Regions from separate parts of the Priestia sp. LL-8 genome, predicted to be linked through region 1. Evidence: riboswitches for the same ligand, from Rfam matches in the RefSeq annotation. Region 1 holds a riboswitch; the other holds the start of a gene.
What was found. A riboswitch is a leader RNA that binds a small molecule or an ion and turns the genes downstream of it on or off. The one in region 1 is predicted to bind S-adenosylmethionine.
Positions count from the first base shown of each region.

Region 1 (3,420 bases):
GTTTGGTATTTATGCGCTGATTCAAAAATATTTAGATCATACGCAAATTGGCTGGACGTCTCTTATTTTATCGATTTGGCTTGTAGGCGGCTTGCAGCTAATGGGAATGGGTCTTGTCGGAGAATATATTGGCAAGATTTTTAACGAAGTGAAACAGCGTCCTAAATATGCGATTGAAAGAGATTTATATACAAAACACTCATTAGACAAACAAAAAGATTTGCTTATGCATTAACAAGAAGCTTCTCCTAAATGGAGAGGCTTTTTTTGTTAAAGCGTTTATCATAATTTTTAAGTGAATAGGAGATGCTACTACTAAAATTTCTAAGGAGATTAAAATCTATGAAAAGACTATTTTATACAGTCAGCACTTTTTGTTTTGTTTGGCTTGCTTTTGCAAACATTCATGTCAGCGCTCTTTCGATTGAGAAGCTTCCAATGAAGAAATCATCTGAACAATGGTCGGTTGAACTGACAAAAGCGAGCATGACGGGAGATAATCAGCTAAAGTGGAAAAATAACGTCTATCATACATATGGATTAACCGTTGCAAACATTGGAAAAGATGTAGAGCGCGTGCAGGTCCAAGCTTTTCGGCACGAAGGAAAAAATAAGGCGAAATACAGCTTGTTTTCTCCTATTGAAAGGTCTAACTTAAGCAAAAGCGGTCAACGTTTTCGCTATGCGAATTTTGCTGTTCCTGGAAAAGCGGCAGGTTTAGACATTATGATTAACTGGACGGACGAACAAGGCAATCATCAAGAACATTTTGAATTTAAATAAAAGTCTTCGCTTAGGCGAAGACTTTTTTTGCAGGAATTTATCCTCGCATGTGGAAAACGAACACAAAAGGAGAGATCGTGATGATTGCAAAAGCTACTGAAGAAGAAATACAGGAAATTCGGACGAAATCTGCTGATGCGCTGTTTGAAGGAACAATGAAGCAGTTTCATCCGTCAGCTGAACGCGTAAATGAATTAGTTGGTAATGCCCTTGAAAAAGGCTGTTATTATTTAGTTTCGAGACAAGAAAATAAACTCGCAGGCTGGGTTCTTATCGGCCCATCCGCCGACTTCTTTTCAAAAGAAGAAATTGGCTTTATCTACGAATTATATGTTGTACCGGAATACCGCGGGCAAGGTCTAGCCAAGCCGTTAATGCAAAAAGCAATCAATGAATTGTCTATCAAAGCATATCCTGAAATCAGACTCAGCGTTCATGCTGGGAATTTTGCACAGCATGTGTATCGTGAACTTGGATTTGTAGATAAACAAATATCAATGAGCCTGCAGGTGGTAAAACGTCCGTAACGTTAGTGAATGTCAGCGAGTCCATAAAACATAAGATGTTATACATGCGATGAGGTTCGGTAATGAAAGTAAAAGTAAATAAGTAGCCCAAACAGCGCCTTTATCTAGTACTTCAACGGCTCCTCCACCTGTATTGTCTGAGGAGGGGGGATCTTCAAGCGCGTTCATAATCAGAGCCGCCGCTGCTAAAATAATCCCTCCAATGCTTCCGGTTGTTTTGACAATTGCAACGTGGAAAGTAGATGAAAAGGCAATGCTAAGAAGCAGCAGCAAGCTTCCCAAAAAAGCAGATAACATATATCGTTTCATGTGCTCACCATCCTTTATAAAATCATACCATATTTTACTTCTTTTTTCTTTTTATTGAAAAGCTATTGACGTAACCTATAAAACATATTAGAATAGTCAGAAATAATTTAAAAGCGAAATATTCTTATCTAGAGAGGTGGAGGGACTGGCCCTTTGAAGCCTCAGCAACCACAATTATTGAATGGTGCTAATTCCAGCATAGCCTAGCTCTGACAGATAAGAAGAGGAATCTTTTTCTATGATGAAACCCTCTTCTTAGGAAGAAACATTTCGTATAGAAAAGGTGATGACATTGAATAATAAACAAACGGCTTTATGCATTGACGATTATTTAGATCTATACTTATTAGCAAAAGAAATAAAAGACGAAACGTGGCAGCAGGAAATCTTAGCCGCGCTAAAAACGCAGCAAAGTCGTTCATTTGAAGAAAAACAATCCGCCCTCGTTCAAGAGATATGGGAAGATTTTAAACAGTTAAATGAAGATATTTCTTTTACGTATCGCTTGATTCAAGAAGAGCCAACTAACGAACAATTTCAGGCTAAATTAAGGAAATTAAGAGAACGGCGGATCACGCTGAGCCGTGAGTTATATTTAGCTAAAAAACAGTATGTTGAACACACGCAATAAAAAGATCCGCTTGATAAACAAGCGGTTTTTTTGCATGAAAATGTTAGAATCGTTATATTTCGGGTAGTGAATAGATAAGAAAAGCAAAGGAGGGATAACAGTGGCACAAGGTGTATTATGTGAAGTGAATGAGTGTATGTATTGGAAGTCCGGAAATAAATGCAGTGCAGAGTCCATTTACGTTGTGAGTCCTGAAAGTAGTCACCATGTTTCTGAAACGGAAGAACCTGGCTGTAAAACTTTTGAACCCGCGAGATAAATGCTAGTTTTTATAAAAAAGCATAAAATGAACGATGCGCTGACGGAGTTGAGTCGGCGTTTTTCTATTTCTTAAAAATACTATTACTTAGGTGCAATAATAAATACATAGTAAAAATGCAGTGTCTGCATCTAATTGTGCGTTTAAACAAAATGATAAGATAATTTTTTCGTTTTTCGACAAAAGAAAAGTGAGAGAAAGGTGATAGAATACAAATATATAGCCTAGCTGACTTTTAGCACAAACTTATATGAAAGCGCTAACAAAAGGCTGTATTCATCTCGTTTTGACAGATTGGAAAAAGGGGAGACGTTTATGCAGGGGAAAACTCAGGGGAAAGAATTGAAACGCGGGTTAGAAGAAAGACATGTGACGCTGATGTCCTTAGGAGCAGCCATAGGGGTAGGGCTGTTTCTTGGATCTGCATCTGCTATTAAATTAGCAGGACCAGGAATATTATTGGCGTACGGATTTAGCGGAATGATTATGTTTTTTATTATGAGAGCACTTGGAGAAATGGCGATTCAAAAACCTGTTGCAGGTTCATTCAGCAAGTACGCACGCGACTATTTAGGGCCGCTTGCTGGTTATTTAACAGGTTGGAACTACTGGTTTTTATGGGTTGTAACATGTATGGCTGAAATTACAGCCGTTGGTATTTATATGGGGTATTGGTATCCGGATGTACCAAACTGGATTTGGGCGTTATCGGCGCTTGTCATCATGACAACGGTTAACTTCTTAGCTGTTAAGGCATATGGTGAACTGGAATTTTGGTTTGCACTTATTAAAATTTTAGCGATTGTGTTAATGATTGCAGTTGGATTATTAATGATTGTGTTTGGAATCGGCAACGGCGGCGTTGCGACTGGTATCAAAAACTTGTGGGACAACGGCGGACTGTTCCCGAA
Region 1 is NZ_JAZAQH010000001.1:3,767,103-3,770,522, reverse strand. It holds gene U9R83_RS19775 (glycosyltransferase family 2 protein) at 1-235, shown strand, start outside; gene U9R83_RS19770 (hypothetical protein) at 343-783, shown strand; gene U9R83_RS19765 (GNAT family N-acetyltransferase) at 864-1,310, shown strand; gene U9R83_RS19760 (hypothetical protein) at 1,323-1,619, opposite strand; SAM riboswitch class I at 1,741-1,842, shown strand; gene U9R83_RS19755 (hypothetical protein) at 1,912-2,250, shown strand; gene U9R83_RS19750 (DUF1540 domain-containing protein) at 2,351-2,509, shown strand; gene alaP (alanine permease AlaP) at 2,825-3,420, shown strand, end outside.

Region 2 (3,420 bases), 880 kb from region 1:
TTAAAAAGACAATAGCTGTAGGATGCCCAGCAACGCTTGGCAATACCGTATTATCAATAGAGTCAATTGAATAAGCGGCACGAGTATTCTCTGTTAAACTATTATCATTGTAATCTGCTACTTTCGTATTTTGATTTAACACTACATTTTCTAGTACGGCGCCGAAGCGAATTGCATTGAAAATTTGCGGTTCTTTTTCTTCGGAAAGTTGAATGCACTTCGCGTAGCATCCTCCTTCAATATTAAATACACCAGAGCTTGACCAACCGTGCTCGTCATCTCCGATTAAACGACGGTTTGCATCAGCAGAAAGCGTTGTTTTACCCGTTCCAGATAAACCAAAGAATAATGCAACGTCACCTTCTTCTCCTACGTTAGCAGAACAGTGCATAGATAGAATATTGTTTTGAGGAAGCAAGAAGTTCATCACTGAGAAAATAGATTTTTTCATTTCACCAGCGTATTCAGTTCCTCCAATTAGCACAATACGTCGCTCTAACGAAAGAATAATGAAGGTTTCAGAATTCGTCCCGTCTGTTTCAGGGTCAGCTTTGAACGTTGGAGCTGCTACAATTGTAAACGGCTTCACATCATCATTTGTTTTTGGTTCGGCTGAAGGGCGAATGAATAACTGCTGAGCGAATAGGTTATGCCATGCAAATTCATTAACTACTTGAATTGGTAACTGATACTTTTTATCAGCTCCAGCATATCCATTAAAAACAAAAAGTTCATCCTGCTTCTTTAAGTGGGTTAAGACTTTTTTGTATAGCGCATCGAATCGCTGAGCAGAAATTGGCTGATTGACAGGTCCCCATTCAACCGTTTTTGAAGATACAGCATCGCTTACAATAAATTTATCTAAAGGAGAGCGACCTGTATATTTTCCGGTTTCGACTGACACAGCACCTGTAGAAGTCAGCGTCCCTTCGCGTCGAGCTAGAATTTTTTCAACAAGTTGTGGAACAGATAATTGATGTTTTGTTGTTTTTAATTGAAGCAAACCATTTAATTCGATAGACATATCAACAGTACTCATGTGCACTACCTTCCTTTTTTAGCTATTATTTATTCATTAATGTTTGAAATTTATAATTAGTATAACACATTTATTTAATTATTCTATACTATTTAACTAAAAATGTTTGTGCATTATAAAAAAATGTACGTTATACCTATTTTAGACACATGTATATGTGCTAGAAGCGAAAAAAGTGAGGCTATTTTAAGTGAAAGCTTCATTTTGATCTGTCTTATTAACCAAACTTAGTGATGATTCTTAATAAGGTATACTATTTCAGAATTTGAGTATGTTACATTAAAACAGATTCAAACATAAAGAGATGATTTCCATTTGAATGTTGTTGACAGTGAAGCGCTTTTTCATGTATTATATGTCCTTGAACGGATACTCTCTTATCCCGAGCTGGTGGAGGGACAGGCCCTATGAAACCCAGCAACCATCGTCATTTTTTTGTGTAGACGATAAGGTGCTAACCTGATGCAAGGGCACAACCTTGATCGATAAGAGTGAAAGGCTTATGTAGAATTTGATACCTTTCCTCGATACAAGGAAAGGTTTTTTTATATTTTTTAACGTGTAATGAAAATAAGGGAATGAGTACCGTATCACAATGTATCGTATTTATAAGGAGGAAAACTGATGTCAACACAACGTCGTCTGTTCACGTCAGAATCTGTTACAGAGGGACATCCCGATAAAATTTGTGACCAAATTTCTGACTCAATTCTTGATGCTATCCTAGCAAAGGATCCAAATGCTCGTGTTGCTTGTGAAACAAGCGTAACAACTGGTTTAGTTTTAGTAAGTGGTGAAATTACAACTTCTACTTACGTGGATATTCCTAAAACAGTTCGTGAAACAATTAAAGGAATTGGCTATACTCGTGCAAAATACGGATTTGATGCTGAAACTTGTGCAGTATTAACATCTATCGACGAGCAGTCAGCTGATATCGCTGCTGGTGTAGACCAAGCGTTAGAAGCACGTGAAGGTCAAATGTCAGATGAAGAAATCGAAGCAATCGGAGCTGGAGACCAAGGGTTAATGTTTGGTTACGCATGTAACGAAACAAAAGAATTAATGCCTCTTCCAATTTCATTAGCTCATAAACTTGCTCGCCGTCTAACAGAAGTACGTAAAGAAGAAATTCTTCCTTACCTTCGCCCGGATGGTAAAACACAAGTAACAGTTGAATATGATGAAAACAACAAACCTGTTCGCATCGATACAATTGTTATTTCAACTCAGCATCACCCAGAAGTAACGTTAGAGCAAATTCAGCGTAACTTAAAAGAATATGTTATTAATCCAGTTGTTCCAAACGAGTTAATTGATGAAAATACAAAGTATTTCATTAACCCAACAGGACGTTTCGTAATCGGCGGTCCTCAAGGAGATGCTGGTTTAACTGGTCGTAAAATTATCGTTGATACTTACGGCGGATATGCTCGTCACGGCGGCGGTGCATTCTCTGGTAAGGACGCAACAAAAGTAGACCGTTCAGCAGCTTATGCAGCTCGTTATGTTGCGAAAAACATTGTAGCAGCTGATCTTGCTGATAAATGTGAAGTACAACTAGCATATGCAATTGGTGTTGCACAGCCAGTATCTATTTCAATTGATACATTCGGTACAGGAAAAGTTTCTGAAGAAGTACTAGTAGACGTAGTACGCAAAAACTTTGACCTACGTCCAGCAGGCATCATTAAAATGCTTGATTTACGTCGCCCAATTTATAAGCAAACAGCAGCTTACGGCCACTTTGGTCGTACGGATGTAGAGCTTCCTTGGGAGTTCACAGACAAAGCGGAAGCATTAAAAACTCAAGCTTTAGCTAAATAATAAAAAAAATCTCCGTGAAAACGGAGATTTTTTTTTATGCCCACTGAATACCTGCAGCAGATTTTTCTACGACACCTTCATATTCTGAAAGCAAATGCTGAAAAATGGCGTCCCATGATTGAGTAAGAGCATATTGTCTCGCTGCATGGCCAAAGTGAAGCCGCTGATGCAAATCATCGAGTAAATCTGTAATAGCCGAACTGAATTCTTCTAAGGAGTGAGGTTTGCAAAGGTAGCCGTTTCGCCCGTGCTGAACCATCTGTTTAACGCCTCCTGCATTTGCTGCCACTACAGGAGTTCCAGAAGCAAGAGACTCCAGTACAACATTTCCGAAGGTTTCTGTTTCTGAAGGAAAAACAAACAAATCAGATGATGAATAGATATGAGCAAGTTGCTTACCTTCAAGGAAGCCTGTAAATGTCATATGCTCAGATGCTTGCTGCTGCATTTGCTCTTTTAAAGGGCCGTCTCCCACAATAACCCAGTGAATTTGATGGCGGATATGATCGGGTAGAGATCGTGCGATTTTCATTAAAAAATCAGCGTTCTTTTCT
Region 2 is NZ_JAZAQH010000001.1:4,650,324-4,653,743, reverse strand. It holds gene pckA (phosphoenolpyruvate carboxykinase (ATP)) at 1-1,039, opposite strand, end outside; SAM riboswitch class I at 1,414-1,531, shown strand; gene metK (methionine adenosyltransferase) at 1,664-2,866, shown strand; gene U9R83_RS24240 (glycosyltransferase family 4 protein) at 2,901-3,420, opposite strand, start outside.
Region 2: linked by a shared signal. The riboswitch ahead of metK (methionine adenosyltransferase) and the one ahead of U9R83_RS19755 (hypothetical protein) in region 1 are both predicted to bind S-adenosylmethionine.